Regions from separate parts of the Brevibacillus jepli genome, predicted to be linked through region 2. Evidence: riboswitches for the same ligand, from Rfam matches in the RefSeq annotation. Region 2 holds a riboswitch; the other holds the start of a gene.
The links. A riboswitch is a leader RNA that binds a small molecule or an ion and turns the genes downstream of it on or off. The one in region 2 is predicted to bind S-adenosylmethionine.
Positions count from the first base shown of each region.

Region 1: it holds a riboswitch for S-adenosylmethionine, as region 2 does, so the genes downstream of both, metK (methionine adenosyltransferase) here and AB1L17_RS10980 (sugar ABC transporter substrate-binding protein) in region 2, are expected to answer to the same signal.

Region 1 covers NZ_JBFEFW010000011.1:99,388-104,931, forward strand. Annotated here, with positions in the region: gene AB1L17_RS14035 (SLAP domain-containing protein) at 1-630, shown strand, start outside; gene AB1L17_RS14040 (S8 family peptidase) at 811-3,384, shown strand; SAM riboswitch class I at 3,445-3,546, shown strand; gene metK (methionine adenosyltransferase) at 3,680-4,885, shown strand; gene AB1L17_RS14050 (polysaccharide deacetylase family protein) at 5,038-5,544, shown strand, end outside.
Region 2 covers NZ_JBFEFW010000008.1:141,408-146,951, reverse strand. Annotated here, with positions in the region: gene AB1L17_RS10995 (IclR family transcriptional regulator) at 1-638, shown strand, start outside; gene AB1L17_RS10990 (hypothetical protein) at 916-1,107, shown strand; gene AB1L17_RS10985 (ATP-binding protein) at 1,274-2,527, opposite strand; SAM riboswitch class I at 2,728-2,849, shown strand; gene AB1L17_RS10980 (sugar ABC transporter substrate-binding protein) at 3,160-4,182, shown strand; gene AB1L17_RS10975 (sugar ABC transporter ATP-binding protein) at 4,257-5,544, shown strand, end outside.

The DNA.
Region 1 (5,544 bases), on a different contig from region 2:
TCTTTGATGACAGAGGAAGGTGTAGAAGTAGCGAGAAAAACATTTGACCTGATTGCATCGGGTCCTGTGGGAGAAATGTCCAGCCGTCCGATGGAATTTATGTTCCGTTGGGATGAGTTCGCCCATATCCCTGAAAAAGAGATCCCTCTGAAGCTGGCTTTTATCAAGCCTAAGAAGCATGAAGTAGAGGATAATCAAAATTTTAATTTGGGTCTGAGCACGGATGAGTCTGAGCAGTACTTGCAACAGGCTGCAGAGAAATCTCCAATTGTAGAGGGCGAAGTAGATTTGCAAGTTCTCGACATTAAGCCAGGAGAAGATAACGGCCTGAAAGTTGTCGTTGCTTTCCGTAACGGTTTGGAGAAACGTCTGGAATTTACCGAAGTGCCCATTATCGTTCATGATAAAGCGGGCGATACAGTAGCGCGTGTACATTTCACCCTGGAAAACATGAAGGTAGAAGCGAAGAGCCATCGTGTATGGGCGTTCAATATTCCGTTCTCCTCCTTTAAAAAAGAAGAGGTAAGTGTAGAGGAACTGACTGCCTTTATTCCAAAAGCGCAGCAAAGAAAAAAAGAAAAAGCTCAGGTAGCACCTGAAGTAGAAGACAATAAAGGTTTGTTACAGTAAGAAGAGAACCCTTTTTGCCGATGGTGAAAAGGGTTTTTCTTCTGTTAAAGTGTTCCAAATATTGGGTAATCAGGGTTGCGTGTCCCCCTTTGCATCCGCTATGCTAGGACGAGAAGACAAATACCTGAATTCCTTTTAGACTGCTACTTTTGCAGGGGAGAGAAGGAAGGACTGTTTTACATGAAAAAATCAGTGAACATGTCAGTGGCTGTTACATTAACCGTCACACTCATTATGGCAAACAACCAATCGGGCTTGGCAGCAACTCCAGCAGCCAATGACTACTATTTGACTAACCAGCTGCACTTAAGCCAAATCAAAGCAGACAAGGCATGGCCAACCGTAAATAGCAATGAGCAGATTACGATAGCTGTGTTGGATACTGGAGCGGATTATAAACACCCTGATTTAAAGGACAACCTTTTGCCAGGTGTGAATCTCGTCAATCCCGGGAGGTCAGCACAGGACGACAACGGGCATGGAACAGAAGTAGCTGGTGTTCTTGCTGCAAGCGGAAATAATAACATCGGTGTTTCTGGGGTCTTGTGGAATGCCAAGATTTTGCCGATTAAAATCTTGAACAGCAAGGCGCAATCCGATGAGGAATTGATTGCGAAAGGCATCAATGTTGCTTTGGATCGTGGGGCCAAAGTCATTGTGATGTCAATTAGCAGTATGGCATACTCCAAGTCGATGACAGCAGCTGTGCAACGAGCGGAGAGAAGCGGGGCTGTGTTGGTTGCGGCAAGTGGTAATGAAAGTAGCCGTGTGGCGTATCCAGCTGCGTACCCAACAGTCGTAGCGGTAGGGGCTGTGAGAAGCAACAACCAAGTACTGCCCCAGGCTAATACGGGGCCTGAACTGAACCTGGTAGCCCCTGGTTTTAATGTATACACTACGAAGCTTGGTGGGAAATACGGTTCTTTTAGTGGTACTTCAGCCGCAGCACCGCAAGTCGCTGGTGCAGCTGCGCTCATTCTCGCTCGTCATCCAAAGCTTAGTCCATTTGATGTAAGGCAATTGCTATATCAAACGGCGACAGATTTGGGGGAGAGAGGCTGGGATCTGAAGACAGGATACGGCTTGCTGGATGTGAATAAGGCAGTGAAAACTGCGCTTTCTTACGACTTTTTAGAGCCGAATAATTCCCCCTCTAAAGCAAAGGCATTTCCAATTGAGTCACAAATACGTGGTAATTTGGGACCAAAAGATACAGTAGATTGGCTGAGGATGGACATCCCTTACGATGGAAAGGTCAGCTTTACGGCTACAGTGACATCGGGTATTTCTTCAGCGATGGCTGCTACCTTTTACCCGGATAATCGTCCGCCGATTACACAGTACTTCGGCAACGGCGATACCGTAACCGTCCCGGTCAAGGCGGGAAGAATGGACATCCGGTTGATGCGTAACGGTGGAGTCAACAGCGCTTTTACCTACGTGTTGACGAGCAAATTTACCATCAACCCGGACAGAAACGAACCAAATGATACACAAGAGACAGCCAGACCACTCGTGGGGAACCAAATCAGCGTAACAGGTAATTTTCACGATGAGGGGGATCCGGATTGGTTTTCCTACTACGTTCGTGAATACGGGTATTTAGATATCTCTGTTAGCCCTGATAACAAGCGGGTGGATATGCTTCTGGGTCTTGGTAAACAAGAGCCTGGGAAAAAAACAGTAGTCTGGGATCCTGAATACGATAATGGAACGAAAGACAATCCGACTGAGCGTGTCCAAAAAGAAGTGTCACCGGGTAAGTATTTCATCCGTGTGAGTGAGTATTCGCGGAATGCGGTGAATGGTAATTACCAGCTGGATCTTGGGTATACGCCAGTAAGAAAAGACCTGAATGAGCCGAATGACACCTATCAGAAAGCGTCTCCGCTAAGCGGCGGGACCGTGATGACAGGGACATTCCCGACGGCAACAGATTCTGACTGGTTCCACTTTACTGTTAATAACGAATCGTATGTGACGTTTCGAGCTCCGTACATTCCTGTCGACAGTGGCTTTCGATTCGCACTCTACAGTGATCGAAACATGAACTACGCGCTTGCTTCGACAAATGAAGTAGCGGAGCTGTCCAGTAGAGGACATGACATTATCGGTTTGCGTTTGCAACCAGGAAAATATTATGTTCGACTCAATAGCGGTAGTCCGTTCAAATACGAATCGTACCGCATGACGGTAACCCAGCAGAAATTGCTAGCAGGCTATCGCGACATTTCGGACCACTGGGCGCGCTCGGAGATCGTCCGCCTCAGCTCTCGCGGTATTGTAAATGGGTTTAACGACGCGTCGTTCAAGCCCAATCAGGCAGTGACCCGCGCGGAGTTTGCGACGATGCTGCTCAAGGCCATGCGTGCTACGGGGTCTAAGGTAGCGACAACCTACACAGGCAAAACGACCTTTCGAGACATGTCAAAACGCCACTGGGCTTATAATAACCTGGGGGTAGCCTATCAATTAGGAATTTTGAAAGGGTACCCGAAAAATGAAATGAAGCCGGATCAGCAGATCTCGCGAGCAGAGATGGCTGTTATGATCGCGCGTGCACGCAATGTTTTGCTGTACAACCGCAATCATTCGAATTATCAGGATGTGCCAACGAGCCACTGGGCTTCACCAGCCATTGAAGCTTTGACATCTAGAAATTGGGTAAGCGGGTATGGCTCTAGCTTTAAACCAAATGGAAGGGCAACACGTGCTGAAGTCGTGGTCTTGCTTTCCAAAGCCTATCAATTGTAAGCAATCTTTGCCTATTGACACCATAGAAAAAAACAATTATTCTATATTCCGTAATGGATACTCTTATCCAGAGCAGGCGGAGGGACTGGCCCTATGAAGCCCGGCAACCGATCTCGAGCGGTGCTAACCAGCAGAACGGACATCTGTTCTGGCCGATAAGAGGATGAAGGAAGCAAAAAACGCTCAAACCTTTTCCTCCCAAAAGATGGAAAAGGTTTTTTATTTGCGTTTACGTAGATAAAATCCTGACTCGGCTACCACACTATTTGTATGAGGTCAAAGGAGGTATTTTCTCATGGCTTTGCAAAAAGGTCGTCGTCTGTTTACATCCGAATCTGTAACCGAAGGACATCCGGATAAAATTTGTGACCAAATTTCCGACTCCATCTTGGATGCGATCCTGTCCAAAGATCCAAACGCTCGCGTTGCTTGCGAAACTTCCGTAACTACCGGTTTGGTTCTCGTAGCAGGTGAAATCACTACAAACACATACGTAGACATCCAAAAGCTCGTTCGTGAAACCATTCGTGAAATCGGTTATGACCGTGCGAAATTCGGTTTTGACGCTGACACTTGCGGTGTTATTACTGCAATTGGCGAGCAGTCCGCTGACATTGCACTTGGTGTAGACCAAGCATTGGAAGCACGCGAAGGTAAAATGACTGACGCGCAGATCGAAGCAATTGGTGCTGGTGACCAAGGTTTGATGTTTGGTTTTGCTTGCAATGAAACACCTGAGCTGATGCCACTTCCGATCAGCATGTCTCACCAATTGGCTCGTCGTCTGACTGAAGTACGTAAAAACGGTACGCTTGCTTACCTCCGTCCTGACGGAAAAACACAAGTAACCGTTGAGTACGATGGCGACAAACCAGTTCGTATTGACACAATCGTTATTTCTACCCAACATGCTCCTGAAACGACTTTGGAGCAAATCAAGCAAGATCTGGTTGAACAAGTAATCAAACCTGTTGTTCCAGCTGAATTGTTGGATGCAGATACCAAATACTTCATTAACCCAACTGGTCGTTTCGTAATTGGCGGACCACAAGGGGATGCTGGCTTGACTGGCCGCAAAATCATCGTAGATACTTACGGCGGTTATGCTCGTCATGGCGGCGGTGCGTTCTCCGGTAAAGATCCAACAAAGGTTGACCGTTCCGGTGCTTACGCAGCTCGTTATGTAGCGAAAAACATCGTAGCTGCTGGCCTCGCAGACAAATGTGAAGTACAAGTTGCTTACGCTATTGGTGTAGCACAACCAGTTTCCATCGCAGTAGATACTTTCGGTACGGGTACGATTTCCGAAGAAGCTCTGGTAACATTGGTTCGCAAACACTTCGACCTTCGTCCTGCTGGTATCATCAAGCAGCTCGACCTGCGTCGTCCTATCTACAAGCAAACAGCGGCATATGGCCACTTCGGACGCAATGACCTGAATGTTCCTTGGGAGCAAACAGACAAAGCAGAAATCCTGAAGCAAGAGGCTGCTCAACTGTAATATTTATGAATGGCATAGAAAGAGCCTGGTATTGCTACTGGGCTCTTTTTCTTTTTTAGGAGCAAAGTCATCCAATTATTGGGCCGTTTGTTGCACAGGAATTGGTAGGACTGTGTCGAATCTCCTAGGGAGGAAGTAGAGGAGGGGTTTTTTTGCCGAACAGAAGGCTCTTCCTGATCGTATTTCTTACTTTTTTGTTGCTTGCAATGGCGATTGGATTATTAGGCGGCTCTATATTGGAAAAAAAGAATACACAAGAAGTGCAACCTTTTCCCCAAGTGGATACGTCTATAAGCATAAGTGAGACAAAAAATGCTGAGCCAAACGTCACACCAACAGAAGAAGCAACGGTTCAAACGAAAAAGTGGTATAACAATCAGGTCGTGGTTTTGACGTACCACCATGTCATGGATCAATCAAATCAGCGGTATGTCATAGCTCCTGATCAATTTGCCCGACATATGAAATTTTTACACGATAACAACCTGAATCCAATTTCGCTGGATGAATTCCTAAGATTTATGGAGACGGGTACCTTACCGACTGAGAATGCTGTTCTGATTACGTTTGACGATGGGTACGAGAGTTATTACACAAAAGCATTTCCAGTCTTACGTACATATGGCTACCCGTCAGTGAACTTCGCGATTGCGGGTCGC
Region 2 (5,544 bases):
AGCTCCCGGTCAGCACCATTTATCGACTGTTGTACACGTTGATGGGTCATGGATTGGTAGAGCAGGATGCTGCGACCAAGCAATATACGTTGGGGATTAAATGGATGGAATTCGGCTTGCGCGTGCTCGATCGGATCGATTATCGCAAAGTAATCAAGCCGATGATCGAGGAGCTGGCCAGAGAAGTGAACGAGAGCGTATACTTCAGTCAGCCTAGCGGACTCGAATCGATTGTCGTTGATCGTGTAGACAGTCAGCACAATATTCGCATCTACGACCAGTTGGGCTTGCGGATTCCGATGCATATCGGTGCGGCCAATAAAGTCGTGCTGGCCCATATGCCTGTGGAGGAAGCACGACAAACCGTAGTGCAGTTGGTGGATGAAGAGCAGGTGCCTGTTTTTATGGAGAAACTCATGGAGATCAGAGCAGCTGGTCATGCAGTCAGCTTTGCGGAGCGGACGGAAAATACGGCGTCCGTCGCAGCGCCGGTGATTGACTACAATCAAAAGGTAATCGGGGCGTTAAGCATTGGAATTGTTACGTATGATTTGAAGGAGGAACGGCTCCAGTATTTGATTGAACGGGTGAAGGATGTCGCTCACAAAACTTCGCAACGGCTAGGCGGCCTGTCATAGGCCGGCTGGCCTTTTTTTTTGCTCTTTTCACCTTATAGATTTTGTTAATAATACTAAACAAAATAAGTGATAAATTAATAAAAATAAAAAATATATTGACATCTTTTATACATATATTGTAAAAATGTATTTGTATCAAATTTTGGGAGGTTTTTACATCGAGATTTGCAGTTGAAGTTTTAGATTTAATTTCATCATTATCGATCAAATAGATCGTATCCTGCTCCCCAAAGAAATACGGTGAGTGCAACAAGAATTAACTGGAGGGGCTAGAGAAATGGCTTGGATTATTGCAACAGAGCTATTCAGAATTTTTTTTGCTTATGTAGGCGGGTATATGATTCTACTAGGCTTGCAAACTTCCTATAAATGGATAAATGGAAAAGAAGCCAAGATTACCTTTTCCCAAAAAATGATGGTTCTCACAATTAGTGTGGCTGTCGATATCATTTGGAGATTTGTTTTTTAATCATCAAACGACATAAAGCAAAAACTCGATCTTCCGTGGAGAAATCGATGCCATTACAGGAGAGTGGCTGCCACACTAATCAAGAGAGACACCAGGGGGAGACTCCTGGTGTTTTGTTTTGTATAAACGGAAAAAGGCACAGTTCCACTGCAAAACCTGCATGCAGTTACTGTGCCTTATACGGGAGCATAATGGTGAACTTGGTCCCTACTCGTGGTTTGCTTGATACATTAACGGATCCACCAATCGCATGGATGACATGGTAGGAATAAGTCAGTCCAAGACCGGTCCCACTCGATTTCGTAGAAAAGTAAATGGTACCGAGACGGCTGATCTGTCCTGCATCCATGCCGACACCGTTATCCTTGATGACCAACAGTGCTTTGTTTCGCTCAATGAGCAAGCCGAGGGTAACTTTTCCGTCCGAAATATCTGAGCAGGCCTCGATTGCATTTTTGATGAAATTCACGAGCACCTGCTTGAACTCGTCTGGGTTGGCCTTGATCTTCACGGGTTTCTCAAAGGCTTGCAGCTCCAGCTCTACGTTATACATATTGGCAAACGGGAGCATCACTTCACGAATGGCATGCAAAAGCTCGCAAACATTAATCAGCTCATGCCGTTCCTTGAGCGGCTTGGAAATCGCAAGGTACTCGGTCAAGATGGCTTCTGTCCGTTGGATTTCGTCCAGACTGATGCGAATGTATTGATCGACTTTTACCAAATTTTCCGGAGATTCCTGTATCAATTTCAAGAAGCCTTTGACTGCTGTCAACGGATTTCGTACCTCGTGTGCGAGCGAGGCGGCAACGTGGCTCATCGTCTGGATTTTTTCATTTTGCGCGTGGCGGATGAACAGCTCCTTATCCGAAACGCATTTGCTGAAAAGCGACATTAATAGCCAGAGCCCGAAAAAGTTTTGAATGGGAATGAGAACTGTATAGTAGACGAGATTTTGTGATACATAGGTCGGGAAAAAGTAATAAGTAATCCCCAAAGCAACACTGGAAAAAATCGCACTCGTCATAAAAAGATACAGTGTTTTCCGATAACTGGCTTTGTAGTGCTTGTAAATTAAGAGTGCCAACAAAAAATTTACGGCAAGGATCAGCATCGCAACCCATGTTCCTTGGCCGCCTAGATAATACCGATAAACCAAGGCTTCGATCAGAAGGAGCAAGGCAACCTCAATACCGCCATAAACCAGTCCGAACAGGATGATGACATGCCGTATATCAAAAATCATGCCGTTAGTAACGCTCGGGGCAAAGGTCATCGCAAGAATCATGCAGGCAGAACTGGTAATGATGATAAACGAACGGCTGTAGTTCCTCATTTTGTCGCGGTAATAAATGTTGAAAAACACAAAAGGAATAATCGCAAAAAACCATTGCAGAATGACTTCTTTTAATAGACTCATGTAGCATCCCCATCGCAAAAATTTGCTAGGCTTGTATCAATCTACGATAATTCGACAAGACACAACAAAATCCCTCTCGTATTTACAGTGAGAATTGGAATAAATATCTAGAAATTCTTTGTATAACCTAGTTGACAGATGGGTAATGCCCGGATTATATTCTGTATATACTAATACAAACGTTTTGAAAATAAACACTACTCTTATCAAGAGAAGGCTGAGGGAATGGCCCTATGAAGCCCGGCAACCTAGCGCGAGAGATGATGATTCTTTCGAGCCAAGGTGCTAACTCCAACAGGTAGAAATACCTGACAGATAAGAGGCGAGAATCTTGTCGATTTTTGTCCTCTTTCTCTGTGGAAGAGGATTTTTTGCGTAGCTAACGTGGGGAAGTGGGGAAGAAGCGCATTTCCAGTCTACGCTTCGGCCTACGCCCTGCTGTGGGATTGACTGTCCGCTCAGGAAAAAATGGCGGGAGCGCTTCAAACGTAGAAGTTTCAAGGAAGTAGCCCATAAGTGAAGCTGAAATTCCCCGCCATTTTTTCCTGCGCTGGGGCGGGCTCCAGAGGCGCTTGGACTGGAAATGCGCTTCTTCTACGAGGATTTTGAAAAGAAAAAGGGGGAACATCAAAATGAAAAAGAAACTAGGGCTGATTACTTCACTTGTATTGGCTGCGTCAGTTCTCGTAACGGCATGCGGTGGCGGAGCAGCAACAGGAACCGGAAGTACGACCGAAGGCGCTTCGGGGGAGAAGGCGAAGAGAATCGCACTCATCATGCGTCAAAATGTAGGGACATTCTCTGCCCAATACATCAATGGTGTGAAGACAGAGGTCGAGAAAAACGGCGGCGAGCTGACCGTTTTTAATGCAGATACCGATCTGGCAAAAATGGCGTCCAACCTCGATGCGGCCGTGAATCAAAAATTTGATGGCATTCTGATCGACCATGGTACGGCAGAAGCCTTGCAGCAGGGTACACAAAAAGCTGTGGATAGAAAAATTCCGGTCGTCCTGTTTGATACAGACATCAACATTCCGGGCGTGCCAGTTGTGGCGCAGGATGACAACAAATTGGCTGAGCTGAGCCTGGAGAAGCTGGCTGCAGATACGAACGGCAAAGGCAACATCGTAAAAATATGGGTAGCGGGCTTTGCGCCAATGGAAAAACGCCAAGTCACGTATGAAGCTTTCCAGAAGAAGTACCCAGATATAAAAGAAATCGCCGCATTCGGTTCTGCGACCAACAATACGGCACTCGATACGCAAACACAGATGGAAGCCATCTTGAAAAAATACCCGAACAAAGGCGACATCACAGCAGTATGGGCAGCTTGGGATGAATTTGCCAAAGGGGCAACTCGTGCCATCCAGCAAGCAGGCCGTACGGAAATCAAAGTATACTCCATCGATTTGAGCGATGAGGATCTGCAAATGATTCAGGCGGAAAACTCTCCGTGGACTGCGACAGCAGCGGTAGACCCATCCAATATCGGGCGCATTCATGCCCAAACCGTGTTCCAAAAAATCAAAGGCGAGCAAGTGCCAGACAACGTGAAGCTGAATCCAGTGCTGGTGAAACAGGAAGACCTGCCGAAGGATAAAAAAGTAACGATGGGCGACCTGTCCCAATACGTAAAAGAGTGGGGTAAGTAAGCGCGTCAAAATTGGCTGTTCCCGTTGATTCGTATCTATCAACGGGATTTTTCCTTATACAGGAGGTGTGAAAAATGTCCACATTGCAAATGAAAGGGATGACGAAGCAGTTTTCCGGGGTTCCTGCCCTGCGATCCGTCGATTTTGAGGTGCGCGCAGGAGAGGTTCATGCACTGCTCGGTGCCAATGGCGCAGGAAAAAGCACCCTGATGAAAATTCTCACGGGAGCGTATCAGGCAGATGGCGGCACGATCACCATCGATGGCCAGACTGTGACGATCCAATCTCCGCAGGACGCCAAAGCATTGGGCATCCAATGTGTGTATCAGGAAGTGGACACCGCCTTGATCCCGTATTTGAGCGTCGCCGAAAACATACTGGCGGGTCAAATTGTCCAGGCGAAAACCAAAGGACTGATCAACTGGCAGAGCTTGTACAACGAGTCGGAGCAGATTTTACAAAGCTTCGGCTTCTCCATTCCGGTGAGGATGCTGGTCGAAGAATGTACGCTTTCGGAAAAGCAATTGATTTTGATCGCACGGGCTACCGTACAAAAAGCCAAGTACGTTATTTTCGATGAACCGACTGCGCCGTTGAGCACCAAGGAGAGCGAGCGACTGTTCCAAATCATTGCACAGCTGAAAAAAGCAGGCGTCGGCATCATTTACATTTCCCACAGGCTGCCGGAAATTTTTGAAATCTGTGATCGGATCACGATTATGCGCGATGGTCAGCATGTCGTGACCTCAGAGACGACTGCGACGAATATGGACGAAGTGATCGCGAACATGCTGGGCAAAAGCTTCGACGAGGAGTTCCCGAAGCTTGCGGTGCCGATTGGCGAGACGATTTTGGAAGTGTCCGGAGTTGCTGGTGGCAAAGTGCGTGGGGTCGATTTGAAAGTACGCGCGGGAGAGATCGTGGGTGTCGTCGGTCTGGTCGGAGCAGGGAAGACTGAGCTCGCCCGATTGCTCTTTGGTGCGGATGAGGCAAAGGCTGGTGCGATCCGACTACATGACGTACGAATCCAACTACGCTCGCCCAAAGACGCCGTTGATTCAGGCATCGTGCTCGTCCCGGAGGAGAGGCGTAAGGAAGGGATTTTTGTAGAGGAGTCCGTGCAGAACAACCTGTCTGTCGCCTCGTTGAAAAAGAAATCCTTGCTAGGTTTCATCAAAAGAGGGGCGGAAACGGCGAACGCAAGAGAGCTCGTGCAGCGTCTTGGTGTGAAAACAGCCGATATCAAGCAGCTGGTCGGTTTTCTCAGCGGCGGAAACCAGCAAAAAGTCGCGATCGGAAAATGGTTAGATACGAACTCGGACATCTTCATGTTTGATGAGCCGACAAAAGGTGTGGATATTG